2 regions of the Microbacterium sp. JZ101 genome follow, and region 1 is predicted to be linked to the other one. Evidence: predicted binding sites of a transcription regulator. Region 1 holds the regulator's gene; the other holds the start of a gene.

Evidence for each region. The regulator LexA, encoded in region 1, represses DNA repair genes until DNA is damaged. The targets are predictions, from matches to a motif close to TCGAACANNTGTTCGA.
Region 2: a site for LexA is predicted at 7,899-7,914, ahead of M1D56_RS15790 (DUF222 domain-containing protein). Genes of this name have one in related genera too.

The regions. Positions count from the first base shown of each region.
Region 1 covers NZ_CP096400.1:1,151,838-1,166,920, reverse strand. Annotated here, with positions in the region: gene M1D56_RS05350 (amino acid ABC transporter permease) at 1-629, opposite strand, end outside; gene M1D56_RS05345 (amino acid ABC transporter permease) at 626-1,273, opposite strand; gene M1D56_RS05340 (glutamate ABC transporter substrate-binding protein) at 1,342-2,247, opposite strand; gene M1D56_RS05335 (amino acid ABC transporter ATP-binding protein) at 2,310-3,050, opposite strand; gene M1D56_RS05330 (TrmH family RNA methyltransferase) at 3,133-3,939, opposite strand; gene rplT (50S ribosomal protein L20) at 4,009-4,395, opposite strand; gene rpmI (50S ribosomal protein L35) at 4,428-4,622, opposite strand; gene infC (translation initiation factor IF-3) at 4,698-5,261, opposite strand; gene M1D56_RS05310 (DUF1844 domain-containing protein) at 5,542-5,952, shown strand; gene M1D56_RS05305 (SseB family protein) at 5,977-6,744, opposite strand; gene priA (bifunctional 1-(5-phosphoribosyl)-5-((5-phosphoribosylamino)methylideneamino)imidazole-4-carboxamide isomerase/phosphoribosylanthranilate isomerase PriA) at 6,728-7,474, opposite strand; gene hisH (imidazole glycerol phosphate synthase subunit HisH) at 7,561-8,211, opposite strand; gene hisB (imidazoleglycerol-phosphate dehydratase HisB) at 8,208-8,807, opposite strand; gene M1D56_RS05285 (histidinol-phosphate transaminase) at 8,851-9,930, opposite strand; gene M1D56_RS05280 (LysM peptidoglycan-binding domain-containing protein) at 9,958-10,311, opposite strand; gene lexA (transcriptional repressor LexA) at 10,563-11,246, shown strand; gene M1D56_RS05270 (methylenetetrahydrofolate reductase) at 11,316-12,254, opposite strand; gene M1D56_RS05265 (alpha/beta hydrolase family protein) at 12,400-14,382, shown strand; gene M1D56_RS05260 (hypothetical protein) at 14,387-15,083, shown strand, end outside.
Region 2 covers NZ_CP096400.1:3,426,498-3,441,580, reverse strand. Annotated here, with positions in the region: gene M1D56_RS15825 (methionine ABC transporter permease) at 1-624, shown strand, start outside; gene M1D56_RS15820 (VOC family protein) at 665-1,075, opposite strand; gene M1D56_RS15815 (PLDc N-terminal domain-containing protein) at 1,197-1,415, shown strand; gene argG (argininosuccinate synthase) at 1,472-2,890, opposite strand; gene M1D56_RS15805 (Pr6Pr family membrane protein) at 2,945-3,706, opposite strand; gene M1D56_RS15800 (D-cysteine desulfhydrase family protein) at 3,756-4,817, opposite strand; gene M1D56_RS15795 (aldo/keto reductase) at 5,072-6,121, opposite strand; gene M1D56_RS15790 (DUF222 domain-containing protein) at 6,200-7,888, opposite strand; gene M1D56_RS15785 (M20/M25/M40 family metallo-hydrolase) at 8,083-9,435, opposite strand; gene M1D56_RS15780 (adenylosuccinate synthase) at 9,665-10,948, shown strand; gene M1D56_RS15775 (SMP-30/gluconolactonase/LRE family protein) at 10,953-11,792, shown strand; gene M1D56_RS15770 (lactonase family protein) at 11,849-13,273, shown strand; gene M1D56_RS15765 (chorismate mutase) at 13,294-13,602, shown strand; gene M1D56_RS15760 (RNA polymerase sigma-70 factor) at 13,599-14,480, opposite strand; gene M1D56_RS15755 (NAD(P)/FAD-dependent oxidoreductase) at 14,477-15,083, opposite strand, start outside.

The DNA of each region.
Region 1 (15,083 bases):
AGGGCCGTGTCCTTGAGGGTGACGACGAGCTGGGCGATGATCACCGGCATCATCGCGCGGATCGCCTGCGGCAGCAGGATGAGGCGCATCACGCCCGACTTGCCGAGTCCGATCGCGTACCCCGCCTCGCTCTGCCCCTTCGGCAGGGCGAGGACGCCGGCCCGGATGACCTCCGCGAGCACGGAGCCGTTGTACGCGATGAGCGAGATGACGACGACCCAGTAGTTCTCCATCCGGATGCCGACGACCGGCAGCCCGTAGTAGAGGAGGAACATCATGACGAGCACGGGGACCGCGCGCAGGAACTCGGTCACGGTCGCGATGGGCCAGCGGATCCAGGCGTGGTCCGACAGGCGGCCGATCGCGAGGAGGAAGCCGAGGATGAGCGCGCCGACCGCCGCGAGGCCGAACGCGGCGAGCGTCCGTCCCGTGGCCGCTGCGATCTGCGCCCACACCGCGGTGTAGGTGAACGCCTCCCACTTGGACGCCGTGAACTGGCCCGTCGCCGCGAGCCGCCACACGAGCCATCCGATCACGGCCGCGACGAGCACGATCGTGAGGGCGCCGATGATCCGGTTCCGGACGATCGCGCGCGGCCCGGGGACGTCGTAGAGAACGCTTCCGCTCATCGCGACACCGTCCAACGCTTCTCGAGCGCCCGCTGCAGCCACGACAGCAGCATGACGAGCGCGACGAACACCACCATCACCCAGATGATCACGACGAGCTGGTTCTCGCCGCGCTCGCTCATCCAGTCGCGCAGCGACCCGAGGTTGAGCACGGAGAAGCCGGCGGCCACCGTCGTGTTCTTGAGGAGCGCGATGAACACGCTCATCATGGGCGGGATCACCGAGCGGAACGCCTGCGGCATCACGACCAGCGTCATGACCTGCCCGAAGCTCAGGCCGATCGCACGGGCCGCCTCGGCCTGCCCCACGGGCACCGTGTTGATGCCCGAGCGGATGGTCTCGGCCACGTAGGTCGCCGTGTAGATCCCGAGGGCGCAGATGCCGAGCAGCGTGTAGTCCATCCGCACCCCGAGCAGGGGCGGCAGCGCGAACGAGAACCCGAAGAACACGAGGGTGAGCGGCGTGTTGCGGATCGTGTTCACGTACAGCGTGCCGACGGCCCGGGCGATGGGCACGGGCGAGACGCGCATGGCCCCGACGATGATGCCGAGGACGAGCGCGAGCAGCCCGCCGCCGAAGAAGAGCTTGAGGGTGCCGAGCAGCGCCTCGCCCCACAGGTCGAGGTTGTCGGTGATGACGCCCACGGTTCTCCTTCCAGACGATCAGCGGTCGAGGGTGCGGGCCGGGGACGCCGCCCCCGGCCCGCACGGGATCAGTCGACCTCGGGCTGCTCGGCGACGACGCCGGCCGGCTCGAGGTACTGCTCGTACAGGGCGGTCCACACGTCGTTGCCCTCGGTGAAGAGGGTGTTGATGTGCTCCTGGAGCGCCGTGTCGCCGTCGGCGATGCCGACGCCGTAGCGCTCCTCGCTGAAGGGCTCGCCGGCGAGCTTCAGCTCGTCGGGGCGCTCCTGGACGTAGCCCGCGAGGATCGCCTCGTCGGTCGTGATCGCGTCGACCTGGCCCTGGAGCAGGTTCTCGACGCACTCCGAGTAGGTGCCGCGCTCGACGACCTCGCCGCCGTACTCCTCGCGGATGCGCTGCAGCGGCGTCGAGCCCGTGACCGAGCAGGTGACCTTGTCGACGAGGTCGTCGGGCCCGTTGATCGAGTCGTCGTCGGCTGCCACAAGCAGGCCCTGGCCGGTGATGAAGTACGGGCCGGCGAAGTCGATGAGCTCGTCGCGCGCGTCGGTCATCGAGTAGGTGCCGACGTAGTAGTCGATGTTGCCGTTGATGATCTCCTGCTCGCGGTTCGCCGAGGGGATCGTCTGGAAGTCGATCTGGTCCTCGCTGAATCCGAGCGACGCGGCGATCCAGCGTGCGATGTCGACGTCGAAGCCCGTGCGCTCGCCGCTCACCGGGTCCTCGTAGCCGAGCCCCGGCTGGTCGTTCTTGACGCCGATGACGACCTCGCCGGCCTCCGTCATGCGATCGAAGGTCGGGCTGCCCTCGAGCTGGACGTCGCTCGCGACCTCCCAGAGCGCCTCGTCGCCGCCGTCGCCACCCGCGTCCCCGCCGGTGCCGCCATCACCCGTGGGCGACCCGCTGTTGCAGCCGGCGAGGGCCAGCAGCGCGACGGCCGCGATGCCGACGCCCGCGATGTTCCGGAACTTTCGCATGTGATTTCCTCTCTCGTGGATCAGATCGAGTCGCGTGCGCGTGGCCGCGCGACCCCGGTACGTCACTGGGTGATGAGCTTCGACAGGAAGTCCTTGGCACGGTCCGACCGGGGATTCGTGAAGAACTCCTCGGGCGTCGCCTGCTCGACGATCTGCCCATCCGCCATGAACACGACGCGATTCGCGGCCCTGCGCGCGAATCCCATCTCGTGCGTGACGACGATCATCGTCATGCCCTCGCGTGCGAGACCGACCATGACGTCGAGCACCTCGTTGATCATCTCGGGGTCGAGCGCGCTCGTCGGCTCGTCGAAGAGCATGACCTTCGGATGCATCGCGAGAGCGCGTGCGATCGCGACGCGCTGCTGCTGGCCGCCCGAGAGCTGGGCGGGGAGCTTCGACGCCTGCTGGCCCACGCCGACGCGGTCGAGCAGCGCCCTGGCCTCCTTCTCGGCGTCGGCCTTCTTCATGCCGCGGACCCGGATCGGGCCGAGGGTCACGTTCTCGAGGATCGTGAGGTGCGAGAAGAGGTTGAACGACTGGAACACCATGCCGACCTCGGCGCGGAGATTCGCGAGCGCCTTGCCCTCCTTGGGCAGCTCCTTGCCGTCGATCGTGATCGTGCCGCTCGTGATCGTCTCGAGGCGGTTGATCGTGCGGCACAGCGTCGACTTGCCCGAGCCGGACGGCCCGATGACGACGACGACCTCGCCCTTGTCGACGGTGAGGTCGATGTCCTTCAGGGCGTGGAAATCTCCGTAGTGCTTCTGCACGTCCTTGATGACGACGAGGGGCTCAGCCATGGGCCCACCCTAGGCGCACTCTGAGCATCGGCTGAACACCGACGCGGGAGCCTTTACCGAGTTGTAACGGGTCGACGGCGGCTCAGCCGGCCGCGCGCTGCGCGAACGCGGTCTCGTAGAGGCACACGCTCGCGGCGGTCGCGAGGTTGAGCGACTCGGCCTTCCCGTAGATGGGGAGGCGCAGCGCGCCGTCGGCGAGGGCGAGCGCCTCGTCGGCGAGCCCGCGCGCCTCGTTCCCGAACAGCCATCCCATCGGGCGAGCGAGCGCGCCGCTCTCCCGCGCCGCGAGGAGGTCGTCGCCCTTCACGTCGGCCGCGAGGACAGCGAGTCCCGCGCCCTTCGCGCGCGTGATGACGTCCTCGAGCTCCGCGCCGACCGCGACCGGCACGTGGAAGAGCGACCCGGTGGTCGAGCGGACGACCTTGGGGTTGTACGGGTCGACCGTGCGGCCCGTGAGGATCACGGCGTCCGCGCCCGCGGCATCGGCCGCCCGGATGATCGTGCCCAGGTTGCCGGGATCGCGCACCTCCTCGCAGATCGCGATGAGGCGCGGCTCTGCCGCGAACACGTCCTTCAGCGCCGTGGGGTTCTGCTTCGCCACCGCGACGAACCCCTGCGGCGTGACCGTGTCGGCCATCGACTCGAGGACGGGCTCGGTGACGAACTCGATGTCGACGCCCTCGTCGATCAGCTGAGCACGGAGGTCGGCGTGCTTCTCGAGCGCCGTCGGCGTCGCGAAGAGCTCGACGATCACGTCGGGGCGGTAGGTCACCGCCTCGCGCACGGCCTGCGGCCCCTCCAGGAGGAACAGCCCCGTCTCCTTGCGCGCGACGCGCCTCGCCAGCTTCGCTACGGCCCGCACACGCGGCGACCGGGGATTCTCCAGCACATGTCAAGTCTAGGGACATGACAAGAGGGCGCCCCTCACGGGACGCCCTCTTGCGGAGATCGTGTCAGATCACGCAGCCGACTTCGGCGCGTTCACGTCGCCCGGCAGCGCCTTCTTGGCGACGTCGACGAGCGCGGCGAACGTGGCGGGCTCGTTCACGGCGAGCTCGGCCAGCATGCGGCGGTCCACCTCGACACCCGCGAGGCCGAGGCCCTGGATGAGGCGGTTGTAGGTGAGGCCGTTGGCGCGGCTCGCAGCGTTGATGCGCTGGATCCACAGGCGACGGAAGTCGCCCTTGCGCTGGCGGCGGTCACGGTACGCGTAGACGAGCGAGTGGGTGACCTGCTCCTTCGCCTTCCGGTACAGACGCGAACGCTGTCCGCGGTAGCCCGAGGCGCGCTCGAGGATGACGCGACGCTTCTTCTGCGCATTGACTGCGCGCTTGACTCTAGCCATTCTTCATACTTCCTAACGAACGTGCGTCGCGGTCAGCGACCGAGGAGCTTCTTGACGACCTTGAGGTCGTTGCCAGAGATGACCTGGTCCTGGTTCAGGCGGCGGGTGCGGCGGCTCGACTTGTGCTCGAGGTTGTGACGCATGTTCGCCTGCTGCTTCTTGATCTTGCCGCTGCCGGTGATCTTGAAGCGCTTCTTGCTGCCCGAGTGGGTCTTCTGCTTCGGCATCTTCTTCTTTTCCTTACGTCTGCGCCCCACGGGGCGACGTTGTGTGCAACCCGCCGCGGCGGGAAGTTCTCGGGACTACTCCCCGGCGGGAGCGGCCTTGGCCTCGCGCTGCGCCTGCTTGTTGGCTGCGCGGGCGGCGTTCTGCTCGGCCTTCGCCTCCGACTTGTTCTTGTGCGGAGCGATCACCATCACCATGTTGCGGCCGTCGATCGTCGGGCGCGACTCCACGGAGCCGAACTCCGAGACGTCCTCGGCGAACTTCTGCAGCAGGCGCACGCCCTGATCGGGACGCGACTGCTCGCGTCCGCGGAACAGGATCATCGCCTTGACCTTGTCGCCGGCCTGCAGGAAGCCCTCGGCACGCTTGCGCTTGGTGTCGTAGTCGTGCTGGTCGATCTTCAGGCGGAAGCGGACCTCCTTGAGGACCGTGTTCGCCTGGTTGCGGCGTGCTTCCTTGGCCTTCTGGGCGGCCTCGTACTTGAACTTCCCGTAGTCCATGATCTTGACCACGGGAGGACGAGAGTTGGGGGCCACCTCGACGAGGTCGAGGTCTGCCTCCTGCGCCAGGCGCAGAGCCACCTCGATACGGACGACGCCGATCTGCTCGCCTGCCGGGCCGACGAGTCGGACCTCTGGCACGCGGATGCGCTCGTTGGTGCGGGGATCGCTGATGCGGAACTCCTTGGGTGCGAGATTCGAGCCTCCGCAGCTGCGAGGGTCGCGGCTGCGGGCGGGAGAGTCTTCAGCATCCACCCGAGCACGACGACACGCATCGGCTCGACACCCTGATCGACTCGCGCAGACGCGAGCGGAGTGTGCATGACCCGGTAGCCTGGAACGGCAAGCGCGGGTGGGAACTGAATCCTCTTTCGTCCGGAGAGCACTCCGGAGCCCGCAGAAGTCTAACAGAGAGCGGACCATGAGCGCCATTCCCGCGGACAACTCCCCCTTCGACCCCGAGCGCCACGCGCGATGGGAGGAGCAGGAGCAGGCGTCGGCGGCGACAGATGCCGTCCGCGACATCGCCGACGTCGCGGCCGTCGAGGTCATCGCCTCCGGCTGCGTGCACCTCATGAGCGCCGCCGCCGTCAAGCTCGGTCTCGCCGACTCGCCGGACGCCGACGACCTCGTCGATCTCGACGAGGCGCGCAAGCTCATCAACGCCCTCGCGGGACTCGTCACGGCCGCGGCGCCCGAGATCAGCGACATGCACGCGCGGCCGATCCGGGATGGCCTGCGCTCGCTTCAGCTGCGCTTCCGCGAGCTGTCGACGATCCCCGACGCCCCCGGCAAGGGGCCGGGCGAGAAGTGGACGGGGCCGGTCGTCTGACGCCCGACGCGGCGGCCCCACGTCTCAGGCGGCGTCGAGTTTGACCTGGAGCGAGTCGACGAGCACGGCGATCCGGTCGTCGGCGGCCCAGCGGCGCGCGAGACGCTGGAGGACGGCGTCGAGCTCGGACCGGTCGAGGCCCGCGATGAGCTTCAGGCGCACGATGAGCTCCGGGCCGGCGAGCCGCGCGCCCGGATCCCCTGCCTCCACGCCGACGTCGACGACGGCGAGCTCCCCCGCCACGCTGTCCTGCAGCCCGAGGAAGACGTCGGGATTGGCCGGGGCGGGCTCCCACCCCTGATCCTGCGCGATCGCCCACACGGCAGGGCGGCGCACGACGAACTCGGTCGGGCTCGTCGGGTCGAGCACGATGAGGTCGGTGTCCTCGCCCGCCGCCGAGAGCGCAGCGCGCGTGCCCGCAACCGGGATCGGCCGCGCCTTCGGGTCCCACGCGGACATGGTGTCGACGCAGGAGAAGAGCGGAAGCACCTTGCGCCCGTCTGGCGCGGCCACGGTCACGATCGAGAGCTCCTGGGTCTTGTCGACCGTGAGGCCGTTCGGCCCGACGCCCTCGTCGCCCTTCTCCGTGACGAGCGGCACGAGCACGCGCGCCGTCCGCAGGGCGTCGACGACCGCGCGCTGAGAGCCGGACCCGGCACGGAACGACGTCAGCGCCTCCCACAGGGCGGGATCGGCTGAGCCGTCGTCGCCTGCCGCCGGGTTCGGCTGGAACCGGCGACCCTCCCAGGGGACGCCGGCGGAGTCGGCGGAGTTGTCAGTACCCCGCGACATCCAGTGCCTCGGCGAGCGTGAACGCACCGGCGTAGAGCGCCTTGCCCACGATCGCCCCTTCGACGCCGAGCGGCACGAGCTCACGCAGCGCGACGATGTCGTCGAGGCTCGACACGCCACCCGAGGCGACGATCGGCTTGGGCGTGCGCTGCGCCATCTCGCGGAGCAGCTCGATGTTGGGGCCGCGCAGCGTGCCGTCCTTGGTGACGTCCGTGACGACGTAGCGGCTGCAGCCGGCCTCCTCGAGGCGGTCGAGCACCTCCCAGAGGTCGCCGCCGTCCTGGGTCCAGCCGCGCGCGGCCAGCGTCGTCCCGCGCACGTCGAGGCCGACCGCGATCGCCTCGCCGTAGCGGCTGATCACGGAGGCCGTCCACTCGGGGTTCTCGAGGGCCGCCGTGCCGAGGTTGATGCGCTGGGCGCCGCTCTCGAGCGCCGCCTCGAGCGAGGCGTCGTCCCGGATGCCGCCGGACAGCTCGACGTTGACGCCGCGCATGTGCTTGATCACCTTGCGCAGGATGCCGGCGTTGCTGCCCCGGCCGAACGCGGCGTCGAGGTCGACGAGGTGGATCCAGTCCGCCCCCTGGCTCTTCCAGTTCTCCGCGGCCTCGATGGGGTCGCCGTAGCTCGTCTCCGAACCGGCCTCGCCCTGCGTCAGGCGGACGGCCTTGCCGTCCGCGACGTCGACGGCAGGGAGGAGGGTGAGAGCGGGAGTGGATGCGAAATCGTTCATGTCACCTCGTGCTCGCAGGCATCTCCTGCCGACGCACGAGTCAAGAGACTAGACCCGTGCCGCCCCCGACTCCAAGTCGACGCGGCTCAGCCTGCGCGGCGCAGCCCGTCGACCCAGTTGCGGAGCAGGCGGATGCCCGCCTCGCCCGACTTCTCGGGGTGGAACTGCGTCGCGCTGAGCGGTCCGTTCTCGACCGCGGCGAGGAACCGGCCGCCATGCGTCGCCCACGTCAGGACGGGCTGCGGGAACGGCGGATCGACCTCGAGCTCCCACTGCTGCGCGGCGTAGGAGTGCACGAAGTAGAACCGCTCGGACTCGAGCCCCTGGAAGAGGCGCGAGCGCTCCCCCGCCTCGAGGGTGTTCCAGCCCATGTGCGGCACGACCGGGGCGTCGAGCTCGGTCACGGTCCCCGGCCACTCCGCGAGGCCCTCCGTCTCGACCCCGCGCTCGATGCCGCGGGCGAAGAGCACCTGCATGCCGACGCAGATCCCGAGGACGGGGCGCCCTCCCGCGAGGCGGCGCTCGATGAGCTCGCCGCCACGGATCGCGTTCAGCTGCTCCATGACCGCCTGGAACGCGCCGACGCCGGGCACGAGCAGCCCGTCGGCCGCGAGCACCGCCTCGCGGTCGCGCGTCAGCTCGACGTCGGCGCCTGCGGCCTCGAGCGCCTTGACGGCGGAGTGCACGTTGCCCGACCCGTAGTCGAGCACCGCGACGGTCGGTCGCTCGTCGCTCACAGTGCGCCCTTGGTCGAGGGAATGCCCTCGACGAGCGGATCGAGGGCCTTGGCCTGACGGAACGCGCGCGCGAAGGCCTTGTACTCCGCTTCGGCGATGTGGTGCGGGTCGCGGCCGTTCAGCACGCGGACGTGCACGGTCAGGCCCGCGTTGAACGCGAGGGCCTCGAACGTGTGGCGCACGAGCGAGCCCGTGAAGTGGCCGCCGATGAGGTGCTGCTCGAAGCCCGCCGGCTCCCCCGTGTGCACGAGGTAGGGACGCCCCGAGATGTCGACGACGGCCTGTGCCAGCGCCTCGTCGAGCGGGACGAGGGCGTCGCCGTAGCGCGAGATCCCGGCCTTGTCGCCCAGCGCCTCGCGGATGGCCTGCCCGAGCACGATCGCCGTGTCCTCGACCGTGTGGTGCGCGTCGATGTGGGTGTCGCCGGTCGCCTTCACGGTGAGATCGGTGAGCGAGTGCTTCGCGAACGCCGTGAGCATGTGGTCGAAGAACGGCACGCTCGTGTCGATGCTGCTCCTGCCCGTTCCGTCGAGGTCGAGCTCGAGCTCGATGCTCGACTCGCTCGTGGAACGGGTGCGGCGCGCGGTACGGGTCATGCTCCGATTCTACCGGCGCGACCCGACCGGGCTCCTCGCGCGCTCAGCGGCCGATCTCGGCGAGCGCGTCGAGGAAGGCGCTCGTCTCGTCCTCGGTCCCCGCGGTCACCCGGAGGTGTCCGGGGATGCCGATGTCGCGGATGAGCACGCCGCGGTCGTAGAGCGCCTGCCAGGTCGCGTGCGGATCCTCCACGCCGCCGAACAGGACGAAGTTCGACCACGTCGGGTACACGGTGTAGCCGAGCGCCTCGAGCGTGGCCGAGATCCGGTCGCGCTGCTCGACGATCTCGTCGACCATCGCGAGCATCGTGTCGGCGTGACGCAGGGCCGCGGAAGCCGCCGCCTGCGTGAGCGCGCTGAGGTGGTACGGGAGGCGGACGAGGCGGAGGGCGTCGACGACCGCGGGGTCCGCGGCGAGGTAGCCGACGCGCGCGCCCGCGAACGCGAACGCCTTGCTCATGGTGCGCGAGACGACGAGCCGGGGCCGCCCGGGCAGCAGCTGGAGCGCCGAGGGCACGTCGCGCGGCGCGAACTCGCGGTACGCCTCGTCGACGATGACGATGCCGTCGGTCGCGTCGTAGACGGCTTCCACGACGTCGTTCTCGAGCGGCGTCCCCGTCGGGTTGTTCGGTGCGCACAGGAACACGACGTCGGGCCGGGCCTCCGCGACCTGCGCGGCCGCGCTCTCGGGCGTGAGGGAGAAGTTCGCCCCCCGCTCCCCCGACACGAACGTCGCGCCGACGCCGCGCGTCAGCAGCGTGTACATCGAGTAGGTGGGGGCGAAGCCGAACGCCGTCCGCCCCGGTCCGGCGAACGCCTGGAGGAGGTGCTGCAGCACCTCGTTCGAGCCGTTCGCGGCCCAGATCTGCTCGGGCTCGAGCCCGTGCCCGAGGTACTCCGCGAACCCTTCGCGGAGCGCCGTGAACTCGCGATCCGGGTAGCGGTTCACATCCCGCAGCGCGAGGGCGACCGAGTCCGCGATGTCGTCGGCGACCTCGTCGGGGATCGGGTGCGTGTTCTCGTTGACGTTCAGCGCGACGGGCAGCGGCGCCTGCGGAGCGCCGTAGGGCTGCTGTCCGCGGAGGTCGTCGCGCAGGGGGAGGTCATCGAGAGAGACGGTCACCCGTCCATGCTAGAGCGCGCGACGGACTCACTCGCCCGTCGAGTAGGCGGCGGGGATGGCGATCTCCTGCCCCGCGGCGATGTCGCTCCCCGGGAGCTGGTTGAGGTGCAGGATCTCGTCGACGACGTCGCGCGGGTCCGCCTCGGGGGCGACCGCCTGCGCGATGTCCCACAGGGTGTCGCCCGCCATGACCGTGACGGTGTCGAAGGTGCCGGCAGGCGCACTGTCCTCGCGCGAGGCGAGGGCCGCGCCGCCGCTGAGCACCCCGAATCCGATCGCCGCGACGAGCGGAGCCGCGGCGAGCGCGGCGAGGACCCGGCGGCCGCGCACCGTGAGGCGGAGGCGGGTCGAGCGTGCCGGAGCGGAGCTGTTCGTGCGCATGGCGGTTCCTTCCTGTAGATCACTTCGAGTCCGTCTGCTCGGCCGGGAGAGACGGACCCGAAGTGATGTTCCGAACCTATCTTCGATGTGGTCGCGGTGTCAAGAACTCTCTTCGAACGGGTTTCGCGACTTCTGCGAGACACGCTCGAACAAATCTCCCGGAATCCCGTCGAGATCCGCTAGCGTCGTCCTGACGGGACCACCACATCACGCACCTCCGACATTCGAGCGGGGCAGCGAAGGAGCACGACATGACGGATGCGGGCACGCGCGAGGAGAAGCCGCGCACGCGGCGGCGCAAGAACCTGAGCGACAAGCAGCTGGCCATCCTCGAGGTCATCCAGCGCTCCATCCAGCACAACGGCTACCCGCCGAGCATGCGCGAGATCGGCGACGCGGTCGGACTGAAGTCGCTCTCGAGCGTGACGCATCAGCTCGGGCAGCTCGAGCTGAGCGGCTACCTGCGTCGCGACCCCGGGAAGACCCGCGCGATGGAGGTGCTCATCGATCTCCCGGGCTCGGCGGCGGAGAACCCGGCCGACTCGGGCCCCGCGGTCGGCGACGCCGCTCTCGTGCCGCTGGTCGGCCGCATCGCCGCCGGCGTCCCGATCACGGCCGAGCAGCAGGTCGAGGAGATCTTCCCCCTCCCCCGACAGCTCGTCGGCAAGGGCGAGCTCTTCATGCTCAAGGTCAGCGGCGAGTCGATGATCGACGCGGCGATCTGCGACGGCGACTGGGTCGTCATCCGATCGCAGGGCACGGCGGAGAACGGCGACATCGTCGCGGCCATGGTCGACGGCGAGGCGACCGTCAAGACGTTCCGTCAGCGCGACGGCCACACCTGGCTCCTCCCGCGCAACTCGGCGTTCGAGCCGATCCTCGCCGACGACGCTGTGGTCCTCGGCAAGGTCGTCGCTATCCTGCGCGCGGTCTGACGGCGCACACGAGGAGGGCGGGAGCCGGTCGGCTCCCGCCCTCCTCGTGTGCCGGGAGCGAACCGGCGGTCAGGAAGCCGCGGTCTCGCGCAGCGCGACCCCGGCTTCGCGCAGCACCGCGAGCACGGTCTCGTGCTCGTTGAAGGCGTAGAGGTGGATGCCCGGGGCCCCGCCGGCGAGCACCTCGCGCGCGAGGTCCGCCGCGTAGGCGATGCCGATCTCCCTGCGGCCCTCGGGGGTCGGCTCGACCTCGAGCGCGATCGACAGCTCCGACGGCAGGGGCTCGCCCGTGAGCTCGAGCATGCGCGCGAGCTTGGCGGGAGAGGTCACGGGCATGATGCCGGGGAGGATCGGGATGGTCACGCCCGCGGCCCGGGCGCGATCGACGAAGCGCAGGTAGTCGTCGGCATGGAAGAAGAGCTGGGTGATCGCGGCCTCGGCGCCGGCCGCCTGCTTCGCGAGGAGCGCATCGAGGTGCTCGAGCGGATGGCGCGAGCGCGGATGCCCGTTGGGGAAGGCCGCGACGAGCGTGCGCGCACGCGGGGCGCGGTCCACCCGCACCGCCTCGGGAACGCCCGGGATCGTCGTCTCGCCGTAGGGAGCGCGCTCGGCCTGCACGCGGTGGATGAGCTGGACCAGCTCGGCCGAGGTCCGCAGGTCGCCCAGGAACGCGTCGTCCTCGTCCTTCCCGGCGGGCGGGTCGCCGCGGATGGCGAGGAAGCTGAGGATGCCCGCGTCGAGGAACTCGCGGATGAGGGCGCTCGCCGTCGCGTAGTCGTTGCCGACGCACGTGAGGTGAGCGAGCGGCTCGACGTCCGTGTTCTCGCGGATCCACCGCAGCACGCGCAGCGACGCACCGCCCGTGGAGCCGCCCGCGCCGTACGTGACGGAGAGGAAGTCCGGGCCTGCTGCGGCCAGGCGGCGGATGGTCTCCTCGAGAGCCGCGGTGCGCGCGGGCGTGCGCGGCGGGTACAGCTCGAACGAGAACGGCGTGGCCGACGTCGCCATGTCCCTCCTCCGTGCTCTCCGGTCGCCGCGGCGATCCCCTGCCGCCGCATCCGGCCTCTCCTCTCCCGACCGTAGTCGCCCGCGCGCGGACGCGGGAGCATCTGTGACGCTCCGTGTCGGAACGTCGCCGGTTACCGTGGAGGACATGACGCAGACGCTCCCGTTCGGCTCGTGGCCGTCGCCCATCGCGGCGTCCGACATCGCGGGGAACTCCCCGCGCCTCGGCGACGCGCGGTTCGTCGGGGGCGACGTGTGGTGGGCCGAGGGCGTCGCGGCCGAGCGGGGGCGCACAGCGGTGCTGCGGGCGAGCGACGGCGCGAGCGTCCTTCCCGCGCCCTGGAGCGCGCGGTCTCGCGTCCACGAGTACGGCGGCGGCGCGTGGACCGCGGCCGACGACGGCGCACTCCTCTTCGTCGAGCAGTCGGATCAGCGCGTGTACCTGCGCACGGCCGATGCGGAGCCCATCCCGCTCACGCCCGCGGGCACCGGCATGGCGTTCGGCGACCTCGTCCTCGCGGAGGGCCGACTGTGGGCGGTCCGCGAGACGCAGGGCGCCACGGGGGCTCCCCGTCGCGACATCGTCGTCATCCCGCTCGACGGCAGCGCGGCGGAGGACGCGTCCGCGATCGTGAGCGTCGTCGCAGGGAGCGACTTCGTCGCCTACCCCGCACCGCGCGCTGGCCGGCTCGCGTGGATCGCGTGGGACCATCCGGACATGCCGTGGGATGCCGCGGAGCTGCGCGTCGGGCGCATCGAATCGGATGGGCGCGTGCGCCGCTGGACAACACTCGCCGGCGGGCGCGGCGTCGCGGACGGGCAGGATGTGTCGGCGCTGCAACCCGAATGGGCGGCGGACGATGAGCTCCTCTTCGTCGCGGACCCTCCTGCCGCGCCCGGCGGCCCTGCCCGATGGAACCTCCGCCGCGCCCGGCTCGACGCGGCCGGAGGCGCCGTCGTGGAGCCGCTCCTGCCTTCCGACGCCGACACGGGCGGGCCGCTCTGGAATCTCGGGACCCGCTGGTACGCGCGGCTCGAGGACGGTCGGATCGCCGCGGTGCAGACGAACGGACGCGACCGGCTCGTGCTCGTCGATCCCGGAACGCGGGCGGTGACGGAGCTCGAGACGCCGCTCGGGCAGATGCTCGTCAAGGACGTCGACGGCGCGCGCCTGCTGCTGTCGGGCGCCGGCCCGCGGACGCCGGGCGGCATCTGGCTCCTCGACGTCGACGCGCGGACCTTCGCGCCGGTGCGCGGCGGGGAGACCGACCTCGACCCGGCGTGGATGCCCGAGGCTCTGCCGCTGTCGTTCCCCGGGCCGCGCGGCGATGTGCACGCCTTCGCATTTCCGCCGACGAACCCGCTCGCGACGGGCCCCGAGGGCGACCTGCCGCCGTATCTCGTGCTCGTGCACGGGGGCCCGACCGCGCACGTCTCGGGCGACCTCTCCCTCGCGGTCGCGTACTTCACGAGCCGGGGCATCGGCGTGCTCGATGTCAACTACGGCGGATCGACCGGCTACGGGCGCGCGTACCGCGAGCGCCTCAAGGGCGGATGGGGCGTGGTCGACGTCGAGGACGTCGCGGCCGCCGCGCGCGGCATCGCCGAAGCCGGCATCGCCGACCCCGCGCGCCTCGCGGTGCGCGGAGGATCCGCGGGCGGATGGACCGTGCTGTGCGCGATCGCCGACACCGACGTGTTCTCGGCCGGGATCAGCCGCTACGGCGTCGCCGACCTGCGGATGCTCGTCGCCGAGACGCACGATTTCGAGGCGCGCTACATCGACGGCCTCGTCGGCCCGCTCCCCGAGGCGGAGGAGCTGTACGCGAGGCGATCGCCGCTGTCTCGCCCCGAAGCGCTCCGCACGCCCCTCCTCATCCTCCAGGGCGCGGACGACCCGGTCGTGCCGCCCTCGCAGGCCGAGGCGCTGCGCGACGCGCTCGCGGCGAACGGGGTCCCGCACGCCTACCTGCTGTTCGAGGGCGAGGCGCACGGGTTCCGCGGACGCGAGGCGATCATCCGCTCGTTCGAGGCCGAGGTCGCGTTCCTCGGCGCCGTCCTCGGGTTCGAGACGCCCGGCGTGCCGCCCCTCGAGATCGAGGGCCTGTCCGACCCGCGGGGTACGGTCTGACGCGATGGAACTGACAGCGCTCGTGCTCGCCGCGATCGGCGGCGCCGACCTCATCCGCGCGGCAGCGCAGGGCGCGCGACTGCGCACGGCGGGCGTGTCTGCCGTGCTCGTCGTCTGCGCGCTCGCCGGCGGGGCGCTCGGCGCCGATCCGCTCGCGTCGCTCGTCCTGGCGCTGGGCCCGGTCGTCGCCGCGCTCGGCTGGCTCGCGACCATGCGCGCCGACGACTCTCCGCTCGGCTTCCTCCCGGTCGTGCTCCTGGGCGGCATCGCCCTGACGGCGATCGTCGTCCCGCCGCCCGCGGTCGCCATCCGCGTCGAGTGGGGGCAGGGCGAGGGCCTTCCCCTGTCGATCGTCCTCCTCGGGGCCGGCGGCGCCCTGTTCCTGCTCGAGTCGGCGAACCGGGTCGTCCGCACGGCGCTGCGCACGGAGGACGTCCCCGCGGACGGCGACGTCGCCCCGTCGCGGCGGCGGCGCCTCTTCGGCCAGCGGGGCGAGCGCGACACCGCGGCGCCCGACCCTCAGGACGTGCACACGCTCCGCGGCGGACGCCTCATCGGACCGCTCGAGCGGATCGTCGTCGGCGGCCTCCTGCTCGCGCACGCCTACCCGGTCGTCGCCGCGCTCATCGCGGCCAAGGGCATCGTGCGCTTCCCCGAGATCTCCCGCGACCGCGAGCGCGGCACGCAGGCGGAGTACTTCC
Region 2 (15,083 bases), 1.3 Mb from region 1:
GAGCAGACCGGCATCATGCTGTGGCTCGTCGCAGCCTCGCTCGTCATCGGCGGGATCGCGGGCCTCGTCCTGGGCACAGCGCTCTTCGTCACGCGTCGCGGTGGCGTGCTCCAGCAGCCCGTCGTCTACTGGGTGCTGAACCTGCTCGTCAACACGTTCCGCCCCATCCCGTTCATCATCTTCCTCGCGGCGCTGCAGCCGCTCGCGCGCTACGTGATCGGGATCGGGATCGGCAACGCCGCGGCGATCTTCGCGATCTCGATCGCCGCGACGTTCGGCCTCGCGCGGATCGTGGAGCAGAACCTCGTCACGATCGACCCGGGTGTCGTGGAAGCGGCCCGCTCGACCGGCGCCGGTCCGTGGCGCATCATCCTCACCGTGATCCTGCCCGAAGGACTCGGCCCCCTCGTGCTGGGCTACACCTTCGCGACGATCGCGATCATCGACATGTCGGCCGTCGCGGGCATGATCGGCGGCACGGGGCTCGGCAACTACGCCATCGCGTACGGGCACCGCCAGAACGACCCTGTTGTGATCGTCAGCGCGCTCGTCGTGATCATCATCGTGACGCAGCTCGTGCAGGCGATCGGCAACGGTCTCGCGCGGCGCATCCTGCGGCGCTGAGGCGGGCCGCCGAAGCGCCGGAGGCCCGCCTCGGAGGTCGTCAGGCTCCGCTGTTGACCATCCACTGCACGCCGAAGCGGTCGGACAGCATGCCGAACCAGTCACCCCACGGCGCCTGCTCGAAGGGAACGACCACGCTGCCGCCGTCGGCCAGCTTCTCGAAGATGCCGCGGAGCTCCTCGGCGTCGCCGTCGAAGATCGTGACCGACAGGTTCGCGCCCTCGTCGCGCGGCATGCCGGTCGGGGTGTCCGAGGCCATGAGCGTGAAGCCGTTCTCGAGCTCGAGCTGGCCGTGCATCACCTTGTCGGCATCGGCCTCATCGAGCTCCGGGCTGGGGTACTCGCTCATCTTCGAGATGTTGAGCGTGCCGCCCAGCACGCTCTGGTAGAACTCGAGCGCCTCCGCGGCGTTGTCGACGAAGCTGATGTAGGGCGAGATCTTGAAGGCCATGGGATGTCCTCTCTCCGCCGGGCCCGCTGCCCGGATCCGAGATGAGGATGGCACGGGGCGCCGACATCCGGAAGGCCGTCTCGTGAACGCATCGCGACGCGACCCGACCTAGGGTGAGCCCATGGACATCCTCGGCATCATCGGCGTGATCGGGATCGGCGTGGCCGGCCTCATCTGGCTGGGCGCGATCATCTACGCCATCGTGAAGACCATCGCCGACCCCGCCATCGGCGGTGTGCTCAAACTGCTGTGGATTATCGTGATCCTGGCGTTCCCGCTCGTGGGGCTCATCATCTGGGTCATCGCGCACGACCGGATCAACGCGAGCATCGGGCGCTGATCCGGTACGACGAAGCGGCCCCTCCGATCGGAGGGGCCGCTTCGTCAGAACGTGGCTCAGTCCGTGCCGGTGTCGAACGCGGCGGACTCGCCCGCGGCGTCGAGTGCCTCGTCGGCCTCCGTGCCGGCCGTGATCTCCTCGGCCTCGCCCTTCTCGAGGGCGCCGATGAGCTCGCCCGTCGTGCCGCCGATGAGGCCGCGCGAGACGTAGCCCTCGAGGCGCGAGCGCGAGTCGGCGATGTCGAGGTTGCGCATGGTGAGCTGGCCGATGCGGTCGGTCGGGCCGAACGCGGCGTCGCCGACGCGCTCCATGGAGAGCTTCTCGGGTGCGTAGGACAGGCCGGGGCCTTCGGTGGCGAGGATCGTGTAGTCCTCGCCGCGGCGCAGGCGCAGGGTGACGGTGCCGGTGATCGTCGAGCCGACCCACTTCTGGATGGACTCGCGCAGCATGAGCGACTGCGGCTCGAGCCAGCGGCCCTCGTACATGAGACGGCCGAGGCGGCGACCCTGCTCGTGGTACGTCGCGAGGGTGTCCTCGTTGAGGATGCCGTTCACGAGGCGCTCGTAGGCGATGAAGAGGAGCGCCATGCCCGGCGCCTCGTAGATGCCGCGCGACTTCGCCTCGATGATGCGGTTCTCGATCTGGTCGCTCATGCCGAGGCCGTGGCGGCCGCCGATGCGGTTGGCCTCGAAGACGAGCGCGACCGGGTCGGAGAACTCGACGCCGTTGAGGGCGACCGGCCGTCCGGCGTCGAACGTGACCGTGACGTCCTCGGTCTCGATCTCGACGGCCGGGTCCCAGAAGCGGACGCCCATGATGGGCTCGACGGTCTCGAGCGAGACGTCGAGCTCCTCGAGGGTCTTCGCCTCGTGCGTGGCGCCCCAGATGTTCGCGTCGGTCGAGTACGCCTTCTCCGCGGAGTCGCGGTAGGGGTAGTCGTGCGCGACGAGCCATTCGCTCATCTCCTTGCGCCCGCCGAGCTCGGAGACGAACTGCGCGTCGAGCCACGGCTTGTAGATGCGCAGGCGCGGGTTGGCGAGCAGACCGTAGCGGTAGAAGCGCTCGATGTCGTTGCCCTTGTAGGTGGACCCGTCGCCCCAGATGTCGACGCCGTCCTCCTTCATCGCGCGCACGAGCAGCGTGCCCGTGACCGCGCGCCCGATGGGCGTCGTGTTGAAGTAGGTGCGACCCGCCGAGCGGATATGGAACGCGCCGCACGCGAGGGCCGACAGACCCTCCTCGACGAGCAGCGGCTTGCAGTCGATGAGGCGCGAGGCCTCCGCGCCGTAGGTCAGGGCGCGGCCGGGGATCGACTCGATGTCGTCCTCATCGGGCTGCCCGAGGTCGCCGGTGTAGGTGAACGGGATGGCGCCCTTGTCGCGCATCCACGCGACCGCGACGGAGGTGTCGAGACCCCCGGAGAAGGCGATGCCGACGCGCTCGCCGACGGGGAGGGATTCCAGGACCTTCGACATGCTCTCCATCCTAGAGCCGCGCGGCTCCCCGCCCGATTCGGCGGCCATCCGGCGCTACGCGATCGGCGTGCGCTCCTCGGGGAGCCGGCCGGCGGCCATCCGCTCGGTCGCCGTGCGCGCTGCGCGCCAGCGCCCCACGCCGATGACGGCCGCGCCGATGACGCCCATGGCCGCGGCGATGCCGACGATGTACAGCGCGACCCCTCCGTATCCGCCCTGGAGATGCGGATCGAGGAACGGATACGGGTACCACCAGGGGTTGCCGGTCGCCGGCCCCGTGATCGCGTTCGCGCGGAGCAGCGTGTACACGGCCCAGACGACGGGGAAGGCGATCACGACGGCCAGCGCGCGCCAGGGCAGGGCGCCGCGTCGCGGGGCGACGAGCACGTCGGCGAGCAGGAAGAGCGGGCCGACGACGTGGAGCACCTCGTTCGCCCACGCGACCGAGGTCGTCGGGTCCTCGATGCCGCGAAGGAGGATGTTGTAGACGACGCCCGTCACGATCATGTACGTCGAGACGCAGGCGAGCAGAAGCGACAGTCCCGCTGGCTCGCGGCGGCCGTCGCGACCGCGGCTCCACGTCCAGATCGCGGCGACCACGAGCAGGATGGCGCTCGAGAGGTTCGACTCGATCGTGAAGTAGCTGAAGAAGTTCGAGATCACGGTCGGCAGGTGAGACGCGTGCGCCTCCGTCTTCGTCAGCGCGTTGCCGACCGTCCGCGAGAACTGCGCAGCGGTCGCCGAGACCAGGGCGATCGCGGTCGCGACGCGCGCGATCTGCCATGCCGTGGTCCAGGCGCGCGAATCTGCGGTCATGCCGCCGAGACTATCCGCCGGGCTGGGCAGGGCGGGAGCACCGCGCGGCTCAGCTCGAGAACGCCTCCGTGAGCGCGGGAGCGTGCGCGAACAGCGCAGGAGCGCCGCCCGTGTGCAGGAACAGCACGTCCTCGTCCTCGGAGTACGCGCCCGAGCGGACGCCGGCGATGAGCGCAGCCGCCGCCTTCCCCGTGTAGACCGGGTCGAGGAGGATGCCCTCGGTGCGCGCGAAGAGCTGGATGGCCTCAGTGCCGCCCTCCGTCAGGACGCCGTAGCCCGGGCCGATGTGCGCCGCGTCGAGCCAGGGCGACTCGGCGGGCTCGCGCCCGAAGAACCCGAGCACCTCGCGCGAGATCCACTCGACGGTGTCGGTCAGGGCGTCGACCTCGGGCGAGACGGCGACGCCGTGGATCCGCGGGCGACCGGCGCCGGGAAGGAGCTCACGGGCCGCGAGGAGGCCCGCATGCGTGCCGCCGCTGCCGTTCGCGAAGACGATCTCGTCGAAGGTGCGGCCGCTGTCGGCGAGCTCCGCGTACGACTCGAGGTACCCGAGGGCGCCGACCGGTGTCGAGCCTCCCGTCGGGATGAGGTAGGGCCGGAGCCCGTCCTGCCGGAGCTGCGCGACGACCGCGTCGGCCGCCGCGATCTCGGGGTGCACGTCATCCGCCGTCTCCTCGACGAGCACGACCTGCGCCCCGAGCGCCCGGTCGAGGAGTACGTTGCCCGAGCCGCGGTACTCGGGCGTCGCGTCGGCGGGCACCCGCAGCACGAGGACGCACTCGAGCCCGGCCTTGGCCGCGGCGGCCGCCGTCTGGCGGGCGTGGTTCGACTGGCCGGCGCCGACCGTGACGAGCACGTCGGCGCGGTGCTGCCGTGCGTCCGCGAGGAGGTACTCGAGCTTGCGCGTCTTGTTGCCGCCCAGGGCGAGACCCGTCAGGTCGTCGCGCTTGACCCAGAGCCGCGGACCGCCGCCCAGCTTGTCGCGCAGCCGGTCGAGCGGCTGCAGGGGCGTCGGCGCGACCGCGAGATCCTCGCGCAGGGTGCGGAGGTCTCGGATGGCCGGATCCGCGACATCGAGGAAGAGCGGGTCGAGGAGCGCATCGGCGGTCATGCCCGTCAGCATAGGCCGCATCGTCAGGGGATTCCGAGCGTTCCCTGCGACCTCATCAGGCTCCGCGCAGGCCGTTCTGAGCCCGCACAGGGGCACCGCCGGGGCGCGGCCTGTTCTCTGGATGCCTGGATGCAGGGTGCATCCGGGGAGGAGGCATCATGGAAGCGATCCTGCAGGCGCTCGTCGCCCTTCCGCTCATCGCGGTCGTCGCGGCCCTTGCGCTGGAGCCGCTCGTCGACGAACGGGCCTGACGGTCAGGTGGTCGGCCGCGGGTTCTGCGGAGCGCCCGGCTGCTCGCGGCCATCCGAGACCCACAGCGGGTCGAACGAGCGGTGCGCCGTGACCCGGTCTGCGATGCTGTCGAGTCGCGCGACGACCTCCGGGTCGAGGCGCACTCCGACGGCGCCGAGGTTCTCGTCGACGCGGTCGGCGAAGCGCGTGCCGGGGATGGGCACGACCGGGAGCCCCAGCTGCTCGCCCTTCGCGGAGAGCCAGGCGAGCGCGAGCTGTGCGGGCGTCACGCCGGATTCGGTCGCGAGGTCGCGGACCTCGGCGAGGATCGGCGCGTTGGCTGCGAGCGCCTCGGTCGCGAAGCGCGGGAACTTCGGCCGCCCGTCGCCCTCGACCATCGCCGCGGCGTCGAACGCGCCGGTGAGCCACTGCCTGCTGAGCGGGGAGTAGGGCACGAAGCCCACGCCGAGCTCGCGCGCTGCCGAGACGACGTGCGCTTCGACGTCGCGGCTGACGATGCTCCACTCGCTCTGCACGGCGGCGATCGGATGGACGGCAGCGGCCCGGCGCAGCTCGTCTCCGGTGGGCTCCGAGAGGCCGATGTGGAGGACCTTGCCCTCCTGCACGAGCTCCGCGAACGCGCCGACGGTCTCCTCGATGGGCACGTTCGGGTCGACGCGGTGCTGGTAGTAGAGGTCGACGTGGTCGGTGCCGAGGCGGCTGAGGCTGAGGTCGATCTGCTCGCGGATGTGGGCGCGGTCGCCGCGCACCGACCTCTCGCCGATGCGGCCGCCGGGCACGATGCCGCACTTCGTCGCGAGCTGCACCTCGTCGCGACGCGTGGCGAGGAGCCGCGAGATGATGCGCTCGCTGCGGCCCTCGCCGTACACGTTCGCGGTGTCGATGAACGTCACGCCCGCATCGACCGCGTGCGTGAGCGTGCGGAGGGCGTCGTCATCGGAGATCGGGCCGTACACGTCCGTGAGGGACATGCCGCCGTATCCCTGCGGTGAGACGCGCAGGCCGTCTCCGAGGTCGACGAGGGCGGATGTCCGGGTGTCGGTTGCGCTCACGAACGCGAGCGTACCGGCCATCCACCCAGGTCGGGGCCGTCGGCAGTCGAGGCAGTCAGCAAGGTGTGCCGTGGTGGGTCAGGTGCGGATGCGGGTGAGGGTGCGGCGGATGCGGGTGCGTATGTGGGTGGCGGATCCTTGTGCGGGGCGGGGTGTGCAGTCGCGGTCGATCCATCGTGGCGGGACGATGTAGGGCACGCCGTGGTGCATGTGGATGTTCCAGCCGGAGGTGTCGAGGTGGTGGTGGTGCCACCAGCAGAGCAGGACGCCGTTGTCGGTTTCGGTGGGTCCGCCTCGGGCATGGTCTTCGACGTGGTGGATTTCGCACCAGGCGGCGGGGATGGTGCAGCCGGGGATGATGCATCCTCCGTCGCGGGCGACGATCGCTTTGCGCTGGGTGGGGGTGAAGCAGCGTTGGATGCTGCGCAGCTCGAGGATGCGTCCTTCGGGGGTGAACACGGCGCGGAGGATGTCTCCGGTGCATCCGATCCGGCGGGCCACGGTCGCGGGGACGGGCGCGTCGACGCCGTCGAGGTGCGCGATGCCGTGCCGCGGGCGGGCGAACGCGGAACCCGTGCCGTGGGCCGGGTTGTCGTGCGGGCCGTCGCCGGTGGGGTCTGTGGTGGTGAGGTCGTCGGCGGTGATGTGGATCATGACGGTGGGGGCGGCGCCGCCGAGGGTGGGGGTCTCGGCGGCGCGTGAGGCGGCCTGGATCATCGCGAAGAACGCGTCGTGCCGCTTCTGCGCCGGTGAGCGGGTGTCCGGCATGACCGGACCGAACTCCGCGCCGATGCCGTCGTCGAGTCCGGCATCGTCCGCGGCATTCCCTCCCGCGTCAACGTCCCCGTCCTTGCTGTCCGGCCCGTCGCCCGCGTCGCCGTCGCTGGTTTTGGTGAAGGTGACGTTGCGGGCGGGGTTGGTGTGGGCGGAGAGGAGGTTCTGCAGGAGGGCGCCGGCTTCGGGGACGAGGGTGCCGTTGACCCGGAAGGCTCCGCTGGGCAGGGGTGTGAGGTTCAGGGTGCGGTCGCGTTCGGGCCGGTCGGGGTCGGGTTCGGTGCCGTCGGCGGTGAGCACGTCGATCCACGCCTGCGCGTGCACGTTCACCACCGACAGCGGCGGGACCGGCGCGAGCTCCTCCAGCGGATCCCGCCCCGCGTCCGCGTCCGCATCCGCGCCCGCGTCGGCCTCCGCGTCCGCGTCGGCAACGCCCGTGTCCGTGTCGGGGTCGGTGTCGGGGGTGATGGTGCCGGTGGCGAGGGCGACGAGGTGGCGTTCCATGAGCTCGACCCGGTCGGGGTGCCCGCCGCCGCGGCGGGCGGTGTCGACGGCCTTCACGATCCCCGCGGCCGCTTCTGCACCGAGCAGTCCGGACGCGAGCCCGGCGGCCACGTGCACGCACCGGGGATCGAGGTCCTCCCCGGTCAGGGCGGTGCGGGTGCGGGTGGCCTCATCCAGCCGCACCCGCCCGCGCAGCTCCCGGTTCGACGCCCCGGTGAGGCGTTCGAGCAGCTCCAGCCCGGTGCGGCACCCGTACCGGCCCGCGAGCGGGTCGTCGTCACCGCGGCGGGAGCGGGCATCGACCTCTCCCGCGACCCGGGTGCGCAGCGCATCGAGCGTGCGCCCGAGGTGCTCGACCTCACCCGCGAACGCGATCAGGTCCGCGTCCGTCACCTCACGCACGCCCTCGGCCAGCCCTTCCAGCCGCGTCAGCGCGTCCCGGACCGCCGCGCCCGGGAAGAGAGGTTCGAATCCTGGCTCCTTCGCCATGTATTCAGCATAGAACATCGATACGACAAGCGCAATACTTTTCTTCCTCTGATCGGGATGTTTCTGCGACGAGCGCTAGCACACACCACCGACATCCACCCAGCACACCAAGCGCCAGCGCACCAGACGACAGCACACCAGACGCCAGCACACCTCGGCGCACAGCCGCGTGCGCAGGGGAGATGCGGGTGCGCTCAGCGCTTCACGCGCACGCCGTGATCGCGCCCGAGGAACTCGCGCACGACGTGGTCGATCGCGTCCACCGTGAGGTCGAGCGACTCGAGATCGATGCGCTCGTTGTGCCCGTGGAAGAGGGTGCGGAACTTGCCGTAGTCCCAGCGGTCGCTGAGCACGCCGAAGCCGTAGGCCGGCACGCCGCGCAGCCGGTAGAAGCGCCCGTCCGTGCCGCCTGCGGCGAGCATCGGCAGCAGGTCGGCGTCGGGGCGCGCGCGGCGGACCGCCCCGCGCAGCACGTCGAAGAGAGGAGTGTCGGTGGGCGAGACGGTCGACTGCACGAACTCGTCGCCCTCGATGCGCACGTTCTCGAGCAGGTCACCGAGCGCCTCGCGCAGATAGCCGTCGACATCCGCCGCGTCGACGTCGGGGAGGACGCGGATGTCGAGGCGCACGGTCGCCTCGCCGGGGATCACGTTGAGCTTGTCGCCCGCGTGCACGACGTTCGGCGAGATGGTCGTGTGCGTCGACGCGTGCGCGAACCCCTGCAGCAGGCCGGTCGCGGGCAGGCCCTCGTAGAGGCGCTCGGGGTCCTGCAGCTTCGCGGTCGTCTCCGCGTCGAGCTCGAGCGCGTCGGCGTACGCGTGCCACTGCGGTGTGATCACGGTCGGCGTGCGGAACCGCGCGATGCGCGCGACGGCCTCGGCCGCGATGACGGCGGCGTTGCGCGATCCCCACGGGGCCGAGCCGTGGCCCGGGACGCCCGTGACGCGCAGCGTGCGCGGCGCCTGGCCCTTCTCGCCGATCATGATGCCGATCGCGGGCTTGCCGCCCGCGGGGGCGCCGCCCGACTCGGTCAGAACGTAGTCGGCGTCGATGAGGTCGAGCCGGTGCTCGGTGAGCCAGCCGGCGCCGTAGTGGCCGCCGTTCTCCTCATCGGCGACGGCGGCGAAGACGAGGTCGCCGCGCGGGCGGAACCGCTGCCGTGCGATCTCCCGCGTGACGACGGCGTAGGCCGCCGTGAGGTTGAGCATGTCGATCGCGCCGCGGCCCCACAGCACGCCGTCGACGATCTCGCCGCCGAACGGATCGCGCTCCCATCCGGCCTCCTCGACGGGCACGACGTCGGTGTGCCCGAGGAGGGCGAGGGACGGCGCGTGCGGGTCGGTGCCCGGGATGCGGATGATGAGGCTCCCGCGGCCTGGATGCGGCTCGACGACGACGCCGTCGAGCCCGGATCCCTCGAAGAAGCTCTGCAGGGTGCGCACCTGGCGGATCTCGTGGCCGGAGTCCGGACGGCCGTCGTTCACCGCCGCGTTGCGGATCATCTCCTGCAGAAGCTGAGCCGTCTGCAGCCCGAGGCGCGCGCTCATCGCGCCGCCGCCATCCGCGCCGGCTGGAGAGGGAGGTTCCACATGCGCATCCCCTCGACGGTATCGGAGAACGCTGGCAATCCCGAGGCCGATGACGCCCCGTGGCAGCTCAGCGGGCGCCGCGGACCGCCCCCGATAGGATGGCCAGGGAGAGCGCCGCGGCACACGCACGCCTCCGCCGGGAGCCGTTCCGGGCATCCGGGCACAACGACCCATCAGGGGGTATTCCATGCCGGGCATCGTGATCGTGGGCGTCCAGTGGGGCGACGAGGGCAAGGGCAAGGCGACCGATCTGCTCGGCGAGCGGACCGACTGGGTCGTCAAGTTCAACGGCGGCAACAACGCCGGGCACACCGTCGTCATCGGCGACGAGAAGTACGCCCTGCACCTCCTGCCCTCCGGCATCCTGAGCCCCGGGGTGAACCCCGTCATCGGCAACGGCGTCGTCATCGACCTCGAGGTGCTCTTCGCCGAGCTCGACGCGCTCTCGGCGCGCGGCATCGACGTCTCGAAGCTCCGCGTGAGCGCGAACGCGCACATCATCACGCAGTACCACCGCACGCTCGACAAGGTCACCGAGCGCTTCCTCGGCAAGCGCCAGATCGGCACGACCGGGCGCGGGATCGGCCCCGCCTACGCCGACAAGATCAACCGCGTCGGCATCCGCGTGCAGGACCTGTTCGACGAGAGCATCCTCCGCCAGAAGGTCGAGGGCGCGCTCGAGCAGAAGAACCACCTGCTCGTGAAGGTCTTCAACCGGCGCGGCATCACGTGCGATGAGATCGTCGAGGACCTCCTGTCGTACGCGGAGCGCCTGCGCCCGATGGTGTGCGACACCGGCCTCCTCCTCAACAAGGCGCTCGACGCGGGCGAGGTCGTGGTGTTCGAGGGCGGCCAGGCCACCATGCTCGACATCGACCACGGCACCTACCCGTTCGTGACGTCGTCGTCGGCGACCGCGGGCGGCGCCGCGACCGGATCGGGCGTCGGCCCCGGCCGCCTCGACCGCATCGTCGGCATCGTCAAGGCCTACACGACGCGCGTCGGGTCGGGCCCGTTCCCGACCGAGCTCTTCGACCAGCAGGGCGACTGGCTGCGTGCGGCGGGCTTCGAGTTCGGCACGACGACCGGGCGTCCGCGCCGGGTCGGCTGGTACGACGCCCCCATCACGCGCTACGCGACCCGCATCAACGGCATCACCGACCTCGTCCTCACGAAGCTCGACATCCTCACGGGGCTCGAGAAGATCCCCGTGTGCGTCGCGTACGACGTGAACGGCGAGCGCTTCGACGAGGTGCCGGTCAACCAGAGCGACTTCCACCACGCGACGCCGATCCTCGAGCACTACGCGGGCTGGAGCGAGGACATCTCGTCGGCGCGCACGTTCGAGGACCTGCCGCAGACCGCGCAGGACTACGTGCTCGCGCTCGAGGAGATGAGCGGCACGCGCATCTCGGTCATCGGCGTCGGCCCCGGCCGCGACCAGGTGATCGTGCGCCACGACCTCATCTGAGCGCATGATCGCCGCGGGCGCCGCGCTCGAGCGGCTCTGGACGGGCGGAACCTGGTGCGAGGGGCCGCTGTGGATCCCCGACGAGGGCTGCGTGCGCTGGAGCGACATCCCGGGCGACCGCATCCTCCGGTGGGATGCGGCGACCGGCGATGCGACCGAGCACCGCACGGGCGTCGAGTTCACGAACGGGCGCGCGCTCGATCGGGACGGCAGCGTCGTGCAGTGCTCGCACGGCCGTCGGCGGCTCGAGCGAGAGCGGGCGGATGGCACGGTGTCGGCTCTCGCGGACGGGTACGACGGCGTGCGGCTCAACTCCCCGAACGACGTCGCCATCGCCGCGGACGGCGCGTACTGGTTCACGGACCCCGACTACGGCATCACGCAGCCGCTCGAGGGGCACCCGGGCGAGCGCGAGTACGGGGCGTGCTGGGTGTTCCGGCTCGATCCCGACGGCACGCTCGCGCCCGTCGTCCGCGACCTCGACCGCCCCAACGGCATCGCGTTCTCGCCCGACGGCACGATCCTCTACGTGACCGACACGGGTGCCGCTCCGGCGATCCATGCCTACGACGTGGAGGGTGGCGCGGTGGGGAACGGCCGTCGCTTCGCGGCACCGGCCGTGGGCCACTCCGACGGCATCGCGGTCGACGTCGACAGCCGCGTGTGGTCGTCGGCGGGCGACGGCGTGCACGTGTACGAGCGCGACGGCCGCGAGGCGGCCTTCATCGCCGTGCCTGAGGTCGTGTCGAATGTGTGCTTCGGCGGCGTCGATGGCGACGAGCTCTTCATCACGGCGACGACGAGCCTCTACCGCATCCGCACGGCGACCCGCGGGGCGGCATAGCCCGCGCGTCACCCGTCCGGCAGCGGGGAGGCGCCCCGGCGCGAGAGGATGGCCACATGAAGTTCTGGATCGGCGGCTGGGGCCCTGCGCAGGGCGGGGAGTCCGAGGGCATCTCGCTCATCACGGCGGGGGAGGCGGAGTCGCCGCTCGCCGGAGGCATGCTCGCCGACCGCGGCCTGGCCGCGCGCGCCGAATCGGCGTCGTGGCTCGCCGCCCACCCGACCCGCGAGGTCTTCTACGCCGCACTCGAGGCGGACGGCCGGATCGCCGCGTTCGCGCGGACGGGGGAGGTCTCGCTCGCACCGCACGGCGACGCCGTCGAGGCGGGCGCAGCCGTGTGCCATCTCGCGGTCGCGGCCAACGGCTCGCACCTCATCGCGTCGTGCTGGGGCGATGGACGGGTCGTGCACGTCCCGCTGCGTCCGGATGGGACGCTCGCTGCGCCGGCGCTCGGCGCAGCGGCCGCCGACCCGTATGCCGCGGCACCCGAGCCCGACCTCGGCGCCGCGCTCGAGGGCGAGGGCACGGTGGACGTGAAGGATCTCCTGGCGCAGGGCGCCGAGCCGACCGACATCGCCGCCCTCCTCGCGGGCGAGCAGAGCGCGCAGCCGTCATGGGAGGGCGCGATGGACCTGCGCGCCCTCGTCGAGGGCGACGCCGACCCGAGCCGGATCGCCTCGATGCTCGCGGGGAACACGGAGGACGACGGTCTGGCAGGCCTCCTCGCCGCGCTCGGCCAGGGCGCGTCCGACCCGTTCGACGATCCCGCCGTGCGCGACCTCCTCGCGAAGCGCGACGACGACGGCGACCTCGAGACGCTTCTCCGAGACGCGCGCGCCGCAGATCGCGACGTGCAGGCGGGCGGCCGCGCGCCATCCGAGCCCCGGCCGTCCCGCGCGCATTCGGCGCTCTTCCTGCCCGGCGGGCTCGTCGCGACGACCGACCTCGGCTACGACCTCGTGCGCTTCTGGCGGCACTCGGCGCGCGGGCTCGCGCCGCACCACGAGGTCGTGCTCCCGTTCGGCACCGGGCCGCGGCACATGGTGCTGCACCCGAGCGGATACCTCTACGTGCTCACCGAGTTCTCGGGCGAGGTCTTCGTGCTCGGGCGCGATCGGGATGGCCGCTGGGCGCTGCGCGGCGGATCGCCCGCGTCGGGCGCATCGCTCGCCGGCGACACCGGCGCCGAGCTCGCCCGCTCGCGCGACGGCGAGTTCCTCTACGCGGGCCTGCGCGGCAGCGACACGATCGCCGTGCTGAGGGTGCGAGGAGACGGCGGCTCGCTCGATCAGGTCGCGCTCGTCGAGGCGGGCGTCGTGACGCCGCGGCACCACTTCGTCGGGCGCGACGCCCTGCTCGTCGCGGGCCAGGGGTCGAGCGAGATCGTCTCGCTCCCGCTCGACACGCGCACGGGCGTGCCCTCCCGACCGCGGCACCGCCTGCCGCTGGCGACCCCGACGCACCTCCTGCCCACGCGCTGAGGGCCGGTACCCTCGATGGCATGAGCCTGAACGACGAGGAAGCCCGCGCCGAGCTGCTGCGCCTGCGCGCCAGCATCGACAACATCGACGCCGCGCTCGTCTACATGCTCGCCGAGCGCTTCCGCTGCACGCAGCAGGTCGGCCGCCTCAAGGCCGAGCACGCCCTCCCGGCGTCCGACCCGAAGCGCGAGGAGCAGCAGGTTGCGCGGCTGCGCGCACTTGCCGAGGCCGCGCACCTCGACCCCGAGTTCGCCGAGAAGTGGTTCAACTTCGTCGTCGCCGAGGTCATCCGCCACCACGAGGCCGCGGCCGAAGAGCGCCAGAGCTAGCGCGAGAGCGCCGTCTCGGTCGCGATGCGCGAGAGCTTCTCGGGGTTCCGCACGTAGTAGAGCCCCGTGACGAGCCCGTCCTCGACGCGCAGGGCCAGGGCTCCATCGACCTCCCCGTCGACCGACAGCAGCAGCGCCGGCGTGCCGTTGAGGTCGGCGGGCGCCGAGGTCAGCACCCCGCCGTGCTTCGCCATGCCGCCCGTGAGCAGGCGCACGACGCGGTCGGCGCCCACGATCGGGCGCACCGCGGCCTGCTTCCGGCCGCCGCCGTCGGCGATCATGACGACGTCGGGCGCGAGCACGTCGAGCAGCGCCTGGAAGTCGCCCTCCTCGATCGCCCGCTGCATCGCCGCGACGGCGACGCGCGCCTCGCGCGTCGACACCGTCTGCCGGGGACGACGGGCCTCCACGTGCGCCCGCGCGCGATGCGCGATCTGGCGGATGGCCGCGGGCGACTTGTCGAGCGACTCCGCGATCTCGGCGTAGTCGAACCCGAACGCCTCCCTCAGCACGAACACGGCCCGCTCGGTGGGTGCGAGCGTCTCGAGCACGACCATGAGCGCCATCGACACGCTCTCGGCGAGCTCGACGTCCTCGGCGACGTCGGGGGTCGTCCGCAGCGGCTCGGGCAGCCACTCGCCGACGTACGTCTCCTTGCGGCGGCTCAGCGTCCGGATCTGATCGAGAGACAGGCGCGTGACGATCCGCACGAGGTACGCGCGCTCGTCGCGAACCTCGTCCTGGTCCACACCCGACCAGCGCAGCCAGGCCTCCTGCAGCACGTCCTCGGCGTCGGCGGCCGAGCCGAGCATCTCGTACGCCACGGTGAAGAGCAGGTTGCGGTGGCGGACGAACGCCTCGGTCGCGGGGGCGCTCATGCCGCGCTCGCCGCCGGGCGCTCGCCGCTCTCGCCGAGCCGGCTCGCGCCATCCGATGCCGCGCGCACGCGCTCGGCGCGCCGGCCGTCCTTGACCGGCAACCGATGCGTCCCGGGGCGGCGCGCCTCGGCCCTGATCTGCGAGATCGGGCTCTTGCACGCCTCCTCCTTGAGGAGCGCGCCGAGTCGGCCGGGCACATGCAGGCGGATGGCGGTGTCGTCGAAGCGCGCGAACTGGAACACGCCGAAGCGGCGCCCGAGGCTCACGCACATCGCCGCGATGCCGCGGTCGAAGCCGGCGGGTGCGCCTCCCGCGATCCGCTGCAGCACCGTGTCGGCGGCGTGCGACCCGAGCGGCAGCGCGGCCTGGCAGCTCATCCGCAGCGGCACGCCCTGCGGCGAGGCCGCGTCGCCGGTCGCGACGATGCGGTCGTCGTCGATGCTCGTGAGCGTCTCGTCGGCGAGCAGTCGGCCGTCCGCGTCGGTCGAGAGGCCGCTGCGGCGCGCGAGATCCGCGGCGGCGAAGCCCGCGGTCCAGATCGTGACCGCGCTCGGGGTCGAGCGCCCGTCGGCGAGCTCGACGGATGCGCGCGTGACGCGCACG